4 regions of the Paenibacillus sp. FSL F4-0087 genome follow, and region 2 is predicted to be linked to each of the others. Evidence: riboswitches for the same ligand, from Rfam matches in the RefSeq annotation. Region 2 holds a riboswitch; each other region holds the start of a gene.
What was found. Region 2 has a riboswitch for thiamine pyrophosphate ahead of MHB84_RS10875 (ABC transporter substrate-binding protein). Riboswitches for the same ligand answer to the same signal wherever they lie in the genome.
Positions count from the first base shown of each region.

Region 1: it holds a riboswitch for thiamine pyrophosphate, as region 2 does, so the genes downstream of both, MHB84_RS25080 (thiamine phosphate synthase) here and MHB84_RS10875 (ABC transporter substrate-binding protein) in region 2, are expected to answer to the same signal.
Region 3: it holds a riboswitch for thiamine pyrophosphate, as region 2 does, so the genes downstream of both, MHB84_RS08690 (ABC transporter ATP-binding protein) here and MHB84_RS10875 (ABC transporter substrate-binding protein) in region 2, are expected to answer to the same signal.
Region 4: it holds a riboswitch for thiamine pyrophosphate, as region 2 does, so the genes downstream of both, tenA (thiaminase II) here and MHB84_RS10875 (ABC transporter substrate-binding protein) in region 2, are expected to answer to the same signal.

Region 1 is NZ_JBBODJ010000001.1:5,442,175-5,445,277, reverse strand. Features, by position in the region: gene thiO (glycine oxidase ThiO) at 1-722, opposite strand, end outside; gene MHB84_RS25080 (thiamine phosphate synthase) at 727-1,320, opposite strand; TPP riboswitch at 1,632-1,741, opposite strand; gene MHB84_RS25075 (ABC-F family ATP-binding cassette domain-containing protein) at 1,806-3,103, opposite strand, start outside.
Region 2 is NZ_JBBODJ010000001.1:2,335,295-2,338,397, reverse strand. Features, by position in the region: gene MHB84_RS10885 (ABC transporter permease) at 1-178, opposite strand, end outside; gene MHB84_RS10880 (thiamine-binding protein) at 178-468, opposite strand; gene MHB84_RS10875 (ABC transporter substrate-binding protein) at 687-1,727, opposite strand; TPP riboswitch at 1,950-2,062, opposite strand; gene MHB84_RS10870 (NAD-dependent epimerase/dehydratase family protein) at 2,208-2,963, opposite strand; gene MHB84_RS10865 (VOC family protein) at 2,980-3,103, opposite strand, start outside.
Region 3 is NZ_JBBODJ010000001.1:1,845,005-1,848,107, reverse strand. Features, by position in the region: gene MHB84_RS08700 (ABC transporter substrate-binding protein) at 1-218, opposite strand, end outside; gene MHB84_RS08695 (ABC transporter permease) at 268-1,080, opposite strand; gene MHB84_RS08690 (ABC transporter ATP-binding protein) at 1,067-1,834, opposite strand; TPP riboswitch at 2,010-2,112, opposite strand; gene hisC (histidinol-phosphate transaminase) at 2,221-3,103, opposite strand, start outside.
Region 4 is NZ_JBBODJ010000001.1:6,611,236-6,614,338, forward strand. Features, by position in the region: gene MHB84_RS29900 (TetR/AcrR family transcriptional regulator) at 1-311, opposite strand, end outside; gene MHB84_RS29905 (GNAT family N-acetyltransferase) at 361-894, opposite strand; gene tenA (thiaminase II) at 938-1,609, opposite strand; TPP riboswitch at 1,731-1,829, opposite strand; gene MHB84_RS29915 (hypothetical protein) at 1,876-2,166, opposite strand; gene MHB84_RS29920 (NAD(P)/FAD-dependent oxidoreductase) at 2,175-3,103, opposite strand, start outside.

The DNA.
Region 1 (3,103 bases), 3.1 Mb from region 2:
TCACCATGTAACCCTGTAGCAATAATGACATTTCTCGATGTCATCGTTCCTATTGAAGTCTCAACCCCTTGCACACCGTTCATATCCGTATACAAACGGACATCCTGTACACCTTCCATCACCCTCGCACCCATGGCTTGAGCTGATCTGATATAAGCTTGTGTTAGATTGACGGGAAGAACCTCGCTCTCGGAAGGTCTGTAATATGCACCATACGTATCCCTGTTTAACCATGAAGCTTCCTGTTGGACAGCGACTCGATCCCACCAAATATGTTCTGTAGATAAGGTAGACGATCGATTATTTTTGTAACTGCTGACCTCACTGTATGAACGAAAAGGAGTAATAAAACCATGCTGTTGCAGCCCCATCTCCACTCCGCTAAGCGAACTGATTCGTTCCTTCTGCTCATGAAGCAAAGCTCTGCTCTTCTGTGCAAGCTTCGCCATTACAGCATGAGTGAATTCCTCACTGTCAGCAGCTAGCATCCCGGCAGCTGCACAGGAAGTTCCTCCAGCAATCCGCGCCCGCTCAACCAGAAGAACATCATGACCTCGGCTAGCAAGTTCACATGCAATGGCACAACCGATAACTCCTCCGCCTACAATAATGGTTTCTGCATGAAGCTTGCCTCGAACTTCCGCTCCAACTTTACTTCCCGATACTATTCCTGGATGATAGCCTGAACGATTCCTGCTTCGACTTCTTGCTTCCTCTCTCATGGTCTCATCTCCCTGGTTCAACATACCTCTCTGAATCCTCGATCGCCTGTCGCAATGAAGCCGCGGCCAGTTTCGGCTCATCGTTCGACCAAATCGTTGAAATCACAGCTGCTCCTCTGGCACCAGCAGTTCGAATGGCAGCAATTTTCTCAGGACTAATCCCGCCAATCGCGATCACCGGAATTGAAACATTGGAGCATACCTCAGCCAACGAACTAAGCCCTCTTGATTCGCAATTAGGTTTACTATTTGAAGCATAGACGTGCCCATAAAAAAGATAATCCGCTCCACGTTCTTCAGCAATTTTTGCTTCTTCCAGAGAATGAACCGATATGCCTACGCGGAGCCGATCGTCTCTCTTTAACTCATCCTTATCGTAACTGCGAATAACTGATTGACCCCAATGCACACCACCAAGCGACGTATGTTGGTACAGCTGATCTGAGCCATTTATAATGATTCGGCTAGATGGAACACCTTCTGTTTTTAGACTTTTCGCCCAATACATCTGTTGCTCAAGAGGAAGCTTTTTTTCCCGAATGTGGATATAATCGACCCACCGCCATATATCCTTAGCAATATTCAGAAAAGAGTCCATGTCTCCTGTATCTGGTGAAACCACATGCAGTTCGAATGATCTTGTAGTTACATGTTCGTGGAAGATTGCCGTCCCGTTCGCCCTCCTTTTGCATGATTTAAGCTAATACAAAACAAAAAAAGCCACTCCCGTAGGGAGTGGCCACGAATTTAGAATTCATGGATCAACTGAATGACTGTTCAATGCAATTACTTTATACATAACGCATAACAACTATAGAAATCATCCATAGTCGCAACGCTGTTACATAGAGTTGCATGATTTATCTTGCAGGCAATATCGCAAAGTCATCGATAAAGCTCTTTGTCATTAGTTGAAACGCGCCACTTCCCTACGCTGGTATGATCCAGATCAGGTACGAAGGGTCCGGAATCGCATTCTTCCATCTCAGCCGCATCGTGCGGCCCCCCTAGTGTTCATATGAAGCTGTAGCCTATGTTACCATAGACACCTTTTTTTGTCACCGTACATTTCCATTTATTACGTTATTGTTTTTCGGACCAAGCTTCAACATCCCACGTTTTGGTAACCCAACCTTCATAAAAATCAGGTTCATGGGATACGAGCAGTACGGTACCCTTGAATTCTTGCAAGGCACGTTTCAACTCTGCTTTAGCCGTTACATCCAAATGGTTTGTAGGCTCATCGAACAAAATCCAGTTACTTTCACGCATCAGAAGTTTACAGAGACGAACTTTGGCTTGTTCACCACCACTAAGCGCGTTAAGCGGGCGGGTGATATGCTCATTTTTCAATCCACAACGTGCGAGATGCCCCCGGACTTCATTCTGTGTCAGATGAGAAAATTCGTTCCACACATCTTCGATTGGAGTAATATTACCTGCACGTACTTCCTGTTCGAAATAGGCTGTTTCCAGATAATCACCCAAGAAAGTCTTACCGCTGATAGGTGGGATTTTCCCCAGAATAGTCTTGAGCAATGTGGATTTACCTACACCGTTACATCCAACAATGGCAATTTTCTCGCCACGCTCAATCGTCATCGTCATTTTAGGCAATAATGCATATGAATATCCAATTTCAAAATCAATACCCTCAAAGACGGTTTTACTACTCGCCCGGGCATCCTTGAATTTGAATGTGGGTTTAGCTGCTTCGTCTGGACGATCAATCCGTTCAATCTTGCCGAGCTGCTTCTCACGGCTCTTGGCACGACCGGAAGTAGAAGCGCGGGCTTTGTTCCGCTGAATGAAATCTTCCTGCTTCTTGATAAACTCCTGCTGTTTCTCATAAGCATCAATATGCTGCGCCTTATTCATGTCGGCCATTTCAAGGAATTTGTTATAGTTCGCTGCATAACGCGTCAACTTGGCAAATTCCAGATGATAAATAACATTAACGACCTCATTCATAAACTCCGTATCATGCGAAATCAGAATAAACGCATACGGGTAATCCTTCAGGTAACGCGTCAGCCATTCGATGTGTTCCACATCAAGATAGTTCGTCGGCTCATCTAGCAGAAGTGCAGTTGGTTTCTCCAGTAAGAGCTTGGCAAGCAATACCTTCGTACGTTGACCACCACTAAGCGCGGCCACGTCACGATCCAGCCCAATGGCGGACAAGCCCAGTCCATTTGCCATCTCTTCCACTTTCACATCAATCAGATAAAAATCACCTTGCTCCAATTGCTCCTGAATGTCACCCATTTCTTCCAGCAACAATTCGAGCTTGTCCGGATCGGCGTCTGCCATCTGATCCGTGATGGACATCATTTCCTTTTCCAACTCAAGCAAGGGCAGGAACGCATCCTTAAGCACAT
Region 2 (3,103 bases):
TTGCCCATGCATGCATGCCAAGTCGCTCGGCCTGGGACGCTGCTTCATGGGCGATGTCTGAAGGCGCAGGCAGCATCCATTTCTCAATATGGAACAGGGAGACAGCTCCCTGCCATATCGCTATAAAGAGAATAACCGCCACAAAGGGCGGCCATACGCTTTTCCAATAGGCATGCATTAGCGATATTTCTCCGTCAGGGTGTCCATGCTGAAGCCGCTTGGGCTATGGGCGATCTTGATCTGTGAGATGATGCTTGGGCTGCCAGCTTCCACGAGAACTTCGTGCATTTTGCGGACAACCTCGAGCAGTTCCTCCAGTTCTCCCTCCATCGTGGTATCCAGTGGATTAACCTGATATTTCAAGCCGGACTGCTGAATAACTTCAATGGCACGATCAACATAAGGATAGGAATTTTCGCCATTTGGCGTTTTGGGAATGACTTGAATGCTAAGTAGTGTGCTTGCCATGAGAGATCACGTTTCCTTTCGGGTTAAATTGCATGAGTTAAACCAGCTTTACACTTTACCACTCCGATTGCAGTACCCTCTTCCGATCACTGTTATCCCCGGATTTCTTTAATAATTTTTAACGGAGGAAATCCGGGGATAAAGGTGAGCGCTTCGCTTCTTCAGATGGGTTCTGCACTCTTCGTTCTGGTGTAAAAAAAGTTAAACTTAAACCATTTTTATTGGGGTAGAAACTCGTTTGTATACGCTTTGGATACATCTACCTGCTCATCGAGCAGTTTTTTGCTAAACATCCAATCCGTGTAGTTCTGCCATACTTCCTGCTTCTGCTCACCCCAGCGTGGTGCGTCATCCTGGTATTTCGGACTCAGCCACTTCTGGCTTGCGAGTACAAGATCCTTATCCAGATCCGGTACGGCCTTGATCAGAATGTTGGCAGCGTCTTCGGGATGTTCAATCGCGTATTGATATCCTTCGGAAGTCGCTTTCAAGAACGCTTTAACCAGCTCGGGATCGTTCTGAATCGTCTTTTCATTGGTAACGAGTACCGGTGTGTAGTAGTCCAGAGCTTCGGAATAATCTTTTACATACAGCATGTCGATCGGTTCGCCGCGCAGTTCGGCTTCGATGCCCGTCCATGCGTAGAAAATCCAGGCAAAGTCGATATCGCGTTTCACAGCGGTGAAGAAGTCTGCATCGCCCATGCTAATATTTTTTACTTTGGATACATCGGCACCTTCGCCTTCCATAATGGACTGCATTACAGCTTCTTCCACCGGGGAGCCCCAGCCACCATAGGTTTTGCCTTCAAAATCTTTGGGAGATTTGATGTTCCGATCCACCGGAGCGGCAAATCCGGACGTGTTATGCTGAATGACTGCAGCGATGGACACGAGCGGTACCCCCTGTGTGCGGGCCTGGGTTACACTCTCCTGATAACTTACGCCAAAAGGCACTTCGTTCGAAGCCACCATCGTATCCGCGCCTCCGGCACCTGGCTGTACAATCTCGACATTTAAGCCTTCGGCTTTGTAAAAACCTTGATCTACAGCCGCATACAGGCCGGTATGATTCGTATTTGGTGTCCAGTCCAGCACCACTTTAATGTCCTTGAGGGCTGCGTTGTCACCTTCATTGCTGTTTTCGGTGTTGCTGCTGCCATTTTCTCCTGAAGGTGCAGCTTCTTTGCCGCCACATGCGGCCACAGCCACTAGTAGTACGCACAAGAGCATTAGGCCCATCATTTTACGCCATCTCATCTTCATTTCTCTCCTTCATGTTGTCCGGCCAGTGGCGCGGGGTACTCCTTGGCTTCATATCCAAGCTTCTTGCATAAATCGACAGATTTATACCAGCTATGATCCGGATGACGTCACTTTTTTTAGCTCTCTGGCTATATAAAAGAACATTAAAAAAAGCGCCCCGTTAATCCGGGACGCGTGCAGGCGTTAGAGATGTGGCACTCAGCAAAGAGGCTGGGCCAATTCGATATACTCCGATTCCTACGCTGGCATGATCCAGATCAGGTCTAAGGGTCAGTATCTTGGTGGGATACACTCTCAGCCGGCCTATTCCGACTCCCCTGGGAAACTATGAAGTTACGGGCATTACTAGGTGTAATTATAGGCCAGAGGCCCATGCATGTCCAGTCAGGAACTGGATAGGGGCACGTATGAATGAATCAAAGAGGCCATTATACATGCGTATAACGGCCTCTCTAGATGTTTGGTTTTTAACAATTATCGTGGCGAATCATATAAGGAAATCTGACTGAGTGCAAAAGCATCGGATTTCGGGTCATAGCCTACCTGTTTCTGAGTGGTTTCCAGATTTAATCGTTTAAATCGATTATTCGAGATCCCATGCAGTATGGTGAAGGGCTCCAGATCTGTAGCTGTAATGGTTTTGAACATCAAATCACACAAGTCAGCCGGACTAATATACGCGCTCATATCCCTTGCCTCCAGCGCGGGTCCATCTGGTTGAAAATCATCATATGCACCTATACGTACTGCTACACTTTGTAAACCTTCGGTATACGCAAAATAGGAAGCGAGCGATTCACCAAAACATTTGCTAACTCCGTACAAATTCCGTGGGCGTGTCGGCATGTCCGGATAGACTTGAGCATCAATAGGATACCCCTCGATCGTCTGTGCACTGCTTGCCAGAATGACTCTCCGCACACCTTGGTCCTTAGCTGCACGGAATACATTAAATGTACCCTTGATATTAATATCCAACAACGATTCATAGAATCCGGCATGCGGGGAAGGATCTCCCGCCAGATGAACAACCACATCTATGCCTTCGCAAGCGTGCTGACAGGCTTCGGGATCTGTCACATCCAGTGTCATGATCTCATGGCTTGTCCCTTGATACGTATGTAGTCTGTTGATATTCAAATCCGTTAGTCGAAGGTGAAATGCTTCTGACAAGTGTTGGGACAAGTCACGTCCAATTTTTCCGGCTGCGCCGGTAATTAAAATGTTCATAAATCAGCTCCAATTCTTAGCGCTGGAAGAACTCAATCCATTCCTTTTCAGGTCCATAGATGAAGAAATAACGGTAACCGTTAGGCAGTGTAATCATCTCTCCATCAATAAATTCGGCCTCAGTTGCCTTAATGCGGTTG
Region 3 (3,103 bases), 490 kb from region 2:
ATGAAGGAATGTACTGCATTTGGGTACCAATCGAGCATGATGGACAGCTTCTCTTTGGGTTCCGATGGCGTTTCTATCGCAGATGAGTCTGTATCGTTTGCATTGGAAGTTGAGCCTGTGGAGGGCGTATTGATGCCCGTTTTACCGCATCCGCTGATGATCAGCAACAGAGACATGAGCAGAATGGGGAGCAGGGAATAGATATGCTTTTTATTCATAACGTAAAGTTCCTCGTTTCTTTTGTTTTTTTGTTTTGAAATCCGAAAGTTATCCAGCTTTTCTTCTACCTGCATGACGTGGTGTACCAAATCTTCTCTCCATCCATGCAATGAGTACAAACAGGGCGATACCAAGTAGGGATAATAGCATAATGGCGGCGAACATCGCATCCGTGTTCATATTGCTCGACATTCTGCGGCTGAAGTAGCCAAGCCCCTTACTTCCACCGAGCCATTCACCGATCGTTGCACCGACCACACAATACACCACAGACATTTTCAGTCCCGAAAAGAAGGAGGGAAGGGCAAGTGGAATCTGGAGTTTGCGAAAAATATCCCACTTGGTGGCCCCCATCGTCAGCAGCAGTTCACGCTGCTCCGGATCACCCTTGCGCAGGCCATCGTAGGTGCTCACTACAATCGGGAAAAATGCGATCAGGAACACCACCGCCACTTTACTCCACAGCGTGTAGCCAAACCACAGGATGAAGACGGGGGACAGGGCAATCAGCGGAATCGTCTGACTGATCACGATGAAGGGATATAACGCTTTTTCAATCGACCGATTCATATGCATACCCGTTGCAAGTGCAGTCCCGGCACCAATGGACAAGCCAAAACCAACGACAACCTCTATCAAGGTGGCGGGCAGATGTGTAGCCAGCAGAAGGTGGTGATGTTCATACAGCGAACGGACAATCGCCGTCGGGGCTGGAATGATGAAGGAAGGCACCCATCCCATACACACAATCCACTCCCAGAGAGCAAGCAGCAAGATCATGAGCAAAAGAAACAGACCATAACGGGCAAGCCAACCTCTTACGCTATGCTTCATGCTATCTTTCAAGTTACCGTCTCGCATGCAATTGTTCCTCCAGTAGTCGTCTCATCTGAACGAGAGCCGGTTCGTAGATCATGTCTGAATGTCTTGGACGTGGCAAAGGTACCGTTAGATCCTGCAGCTGTTGGCCTTGGCCCACCGGAGTTAACAGGATAATCCGATCACTGAGCAGCAGGGCTTCTTCAATGTCATGTGTGATGAACAACACGGTTTTGCTCAGGCCCTCCCAGAGCTCCAGCAGCCACCGATGCATCTCACGTTTGGTCATGGCATCGAGTGCGCCGAATGGTTCATCCAGGAGCATGAGTTGGCCACCTGTCAGCAAAGTACGAAGCAGCGCGACACGCTGGCGCATGCCACCTGACAGCTCGTCCGGGTAAGCATGCGCGTGACCGGATAAGCCAAATCGTTCGAGACCGGCCAGAATGTCCGCTCGAATCCTTACCTTATCCTGCCGACCTGGAGCAAGTTCAGCGGGGAGCATGCAATTCTCCATGACGGTTCTCCAGGATAATAGGAGGTCCTTTTGTGGCATGTAGGCCACCTGCCCCAGTCGCTTACCTTCTTGAACCCAAGGAATGTCAATGGTTCCGTGTGTTGGCTCAAGCAAGCCTGCCAGCAGCTTGAAAAGGGTACTTTTACCGGAGCCGCTGGAACCGATGAGCGAAACGAATTCGCCTCTGGCTACACGCATCGACACATTGGAGAGCACGGGGGAATCCCTTTTTCCCGGGAAAGCGTAGCTCATGTTGTGAATGGTTATATCGTTATCCATCTCGTTCCGTCCCCCCTTGTTATTCAAAATTCGACCTCAAACCGCGGGATCTTTAATTACACCTTCTGATCTGCCCGCAGAACGCGAAAAAGACCCACCCATTTCCGGAGAAATGAGTGGGTCTGTAAGTCAATTCACATTAAATTTCATCATCAACATGAAAAAATCCGCTTACTGAGAGGCCGCTCCACTTCCCTCCGCTGGTATGATCCAGATCAGGTTCAAAGGGTCCGAATCGTTCGATTCGTCTCAGCCGCAAGGCTCCCCTAGTGCAATGTTCAAGATATGCAGTTGTGTGTTCAGCATATATCACATGCAAGTGGAATGTAAAGAGGGCGGCTTAAAAGAAGTGTGCTTAATGTGAGTTAGGAAAGTAACCTAGGATTCTAATCGTTGGAATGTAACAGTGAATCAAGCTCACCGATCAGCCGGGCAATCTGCTCAGGTGTGCCAATCGTAATCCGAAGCCAGGTAGGCATACCGAATTCGGCACCGCCGCGAACAGAGATGCCTCTGTTCAACAATTCTTGGGTAATCGGGCCACTATCCTGCAACAGATCCACCATGATGAAATTTGTTTCGGAAGGGATGAAGGGTAAGTTCCAATGATCAAAGGACTGCATTAACGTTTCCCGTCCCTGACGATTGTAGTGCAGGCAGTGAGAAACAAATTCATGATCATCCAGGCTGGCCGAAGCAGCGGCTTGGGATGTGGCTGTTAGACTGATGGGCAGCTTGACCCGGTTAATGCCTTCAATAATACTTTCATTCCCGATGCCATATCCAATACGCAGGCCTGCCAGTCCATATATTTTGGAGAAGGTCCGCAAAATAATCAGATTATTGTACTGCTCCAGCAGCTTAACCGTATCAGGATAATCTTCACTTTCCGCGAATTCATAATACGCTTCGTCCAGGACAACCACGACATGGGAGGGAACATGTTCGAGTAAACCAAGCAGGGCATCTGCCGTGAAAATGGTTCCGGTTGGATTATTCGGATTGCACAGCCAGATGATTCGGGTAGAAGCATTAATCCGGTGCCGGAATTGCTCCAGGTCCAGCGAATGGTTGACCAAAGGCACTTCATGAATAACCCCGCCTGCCAGCAGCGTAGCGCCCTTATACCAGTTAAAGGAGGGCACCGGAATGAGTGATTCCTCGCCGGGATTAAGATAGGCTTGGGCGGTAAGGGTTAGGAGCTCGAATGATCCACTGCCAAATACCAGTTGGGAGGTACGCACACCTAGACGTTCCGCAAGTTTGTCA
Region 4 (3,103 bases), 4.3 Mb from region 2:
CCTGTCCAGAATAGCTCCACAACAAGCTTTTTTTCCGGCAAAATCATCGGCACCATAATTTGATCTACCAGTAAGTCAAAATCGGATGCATAGCTTTGGCTCTCCAAATCTTTGCGAATTATCATATCTTCCTGTACACGCTGCTCCAGAATGGCAAGAATACAATCATCCTTGGAACCAAAGAATTTATAAAATGTTCCTTTGGACACACCCGACTCGTCTAGGATCATCTGTATGGAGGTGTTGGTTACTCCATGTTTCTCAAAGAGCACAAGTGCTGAGTCCAATAACATTTGTTTCCGTTTATTCATAAGTTCCCCCTGGATGATTTAGGTGGTTCACGTTACGGTATTCAACAATCTACTGCAAATCCACTGCAAACATCACATGTTCCTTCCAACTTCCCTTGATTTTAATATTCTGGCGGTCCGTTTCCTGGAAGCCCGCTTTACGCAACACTCGAATTGATCCGGCATTGTCGGGAAGTGCACCTGCCTCCACTCGTTTTATTCCCGCTTCATTCATAGCAAAATCCAGTGCTAGCCGAAGGGCATCACTCATGTATCCCTTGCCATTCTGCACTTGATCTAGCACATAACCAACAATCCATTTGGCTATGGAATCCAGTTCAAGTTCGAACAGAGAAATCTCTCCAATGAGCTCATGTGTATTGTTCAGGAAGATTCCGAAAGAGTAACGTTTCCCTTCTTCCCTGGCCTTGTTCCAACCTTCGAGAAGTGCAACTTGACCCTCCAGTGTATAGAACGTCTCCGATCGTTCACTTGCCGATATCTCTTCGAAAACAGCCCGGTTACGGAACTGCAAATCCAGCAATGTCGGCGCGTCCTCCACGTTCAAAAATCGCAAATAGATACGTTCCTCACGATTGTCCATCTGTATGTTCATCCTTATCTCTGGTTGTAGTAGATTGCATTCATCAGAAGTACGAGAGTTGCCGTTTATACGACATATCCCAGAACAGATATTCAAATTCAACACTTCTTCTGAATATGTCTTCTAAGGCCTCCAGCTCCAGCTCGGTTTTATGTTCACATAATGCATCCAGTGTATCATAGAACCATTCGAATGAGTCGCGGAAGTCATCACTTGCATAATTTTCGATCCAGGTCTGATAGAAATTGCCCTCTAATGAATCTCGATATTGTTCTTTTAATCTTGTAGCATAGTCGTAATACGTCCACGCACAAGGGAAAATGACGGCGATGATTTCGGCAACCCCACCTGTTTGTGCAACACTCATCATATTCGACGTATACGCCTTGTTGTATAGAGAGGGTTTGACAGCATGATTTTCATCCAGCGCAATCCCAAATTCATTCATATACTTTCGATGCAAATCCATTTCTTCGTACAGAATAGCGTGTTGAATCACCGTAAAGTTCGTCATCAGTTTTTCATCTGTCGCCTTCACCGCACCCATGGCAAAAATCTTCGCATATTCAATCAGATATGTATAGTCCTGAAGAAGATAAAACTTAAACGCTTCCCGATCCAGTGTGCCTTTCCCCATTTCGTGTAAAAAAGGATGGTTGTATCCATCTTCCCATACGGTTCTGGACTTATCTTTTAACGTTCTTGAAAATGACATGATCATTTCTCCTTTTATTAAAATTATAATGTCCCCGCTTCACATCCAGCTATCGCGTTCTGTCCTCCAAAATGCAGACCAAAAAGCCCTTGTCCTATTTTCGGCAAGGGCAAAATAACATGAGTACATGTTATTTGCTCCCTACGTCAGTATTAACTAACAGGTTCAAAGGGTCAGGTTTTAACCTTCTCAACTGCGAACAGTCCCCCTGCAAATAGCTCAGGCTTATTACAACATGTGTTTTTCCAAATGTCAATCCATTCCTATTAATCTTCAAGTTCCCCTAAATCTTCTTGCAAGTCTTTAAGTCGGGTCCGGATATCTTTAATCATACTTTGCAATTTGTTTAACTCATCGCCCCATTTTTCCTCATTAGAGACGTTCGTTGCTGAAGTTGAATGATACCCGGGAGACGTTCTTAACTGATCTAAATCCGATTCGTATGCCCGCCGATTTTCCTCAGCTTTTGCCAATTCCTCCTCTGCGATGGCAATCTGATGCTCCAGATAGATGATGTCTGAGGAGTAGCCGTGAGTTAAGCGCTGTGAATACGTCATAGTTCACCTCAATTCTGATCATCCATTGCTTTTCCAAGGTCATATGGCTGAATATCGATATCCAAATCCATACCCAAAGCCAATTTGGCCAGTTGACTGCCAATAAAAGGCCCCATCGTTAGCCCAGACGCTCCAAGCCCGTTAGCTGCGATCAAGCCATTCCAACCTGGAACAGCACCCATTACCGGAAGAAAACCTGGTGTAAATGGACGAAATCCTACTCTTACTTCCTGAAACGTGCTATCAGCTAAACCGGGAGCCAGTTCCAATCCTTTATTCAAAATTTCCTGCATTCCGCCTGCGGTTACTCTTGTATCGTATCCTTCAATATCATTTTCGTGAGTCGCTCCGATCACAATCTTCTGTTGATCAAAGGCTAACAGATATTGATCCGAAGGAGGCATGACTACAGGCCAGTTCTCAGTGTCCTTTCGATCGTGAACCTGTAAGTGCATAATTTGCGCCTTCTGATAATGAACCTTAAAATCAATGCCCAAGGGCTTCAACAGTTCATTAGCCCAAGCGCCGGCACACACGATAACCTCGTCAGCCGATATGACTTTACCGTCCACAACCACTCCAGTCACTCGGTCCGATTCATATTGAAGTGTCGCGTCCCCATGAATCAGGACCGCTCCATTTCGTTGAGCCGATCGGATTAAGGCATCACGAAGTGCACGTCCATCGATACGCGCAGCACCACTGATGTAGACGGACTGAAAGCTCCCCTCCAGAAGAGGAAAACGCTCATGAGTTTCTTTTGCATCTAGACGGGTAATATCGGCAATCTCCGGTGCATCTTCTTTACGAAGGTGTGCCCTCTCCTGCATCTTGTTGATTTTGTCCACATCCGTATGAATACTAAGAGCACCCACTTGAGCGTAACCCGTTTCTGTTTCCCCTTCACTCTTGAGTTCTTCAATCAAGCTGGGATAAA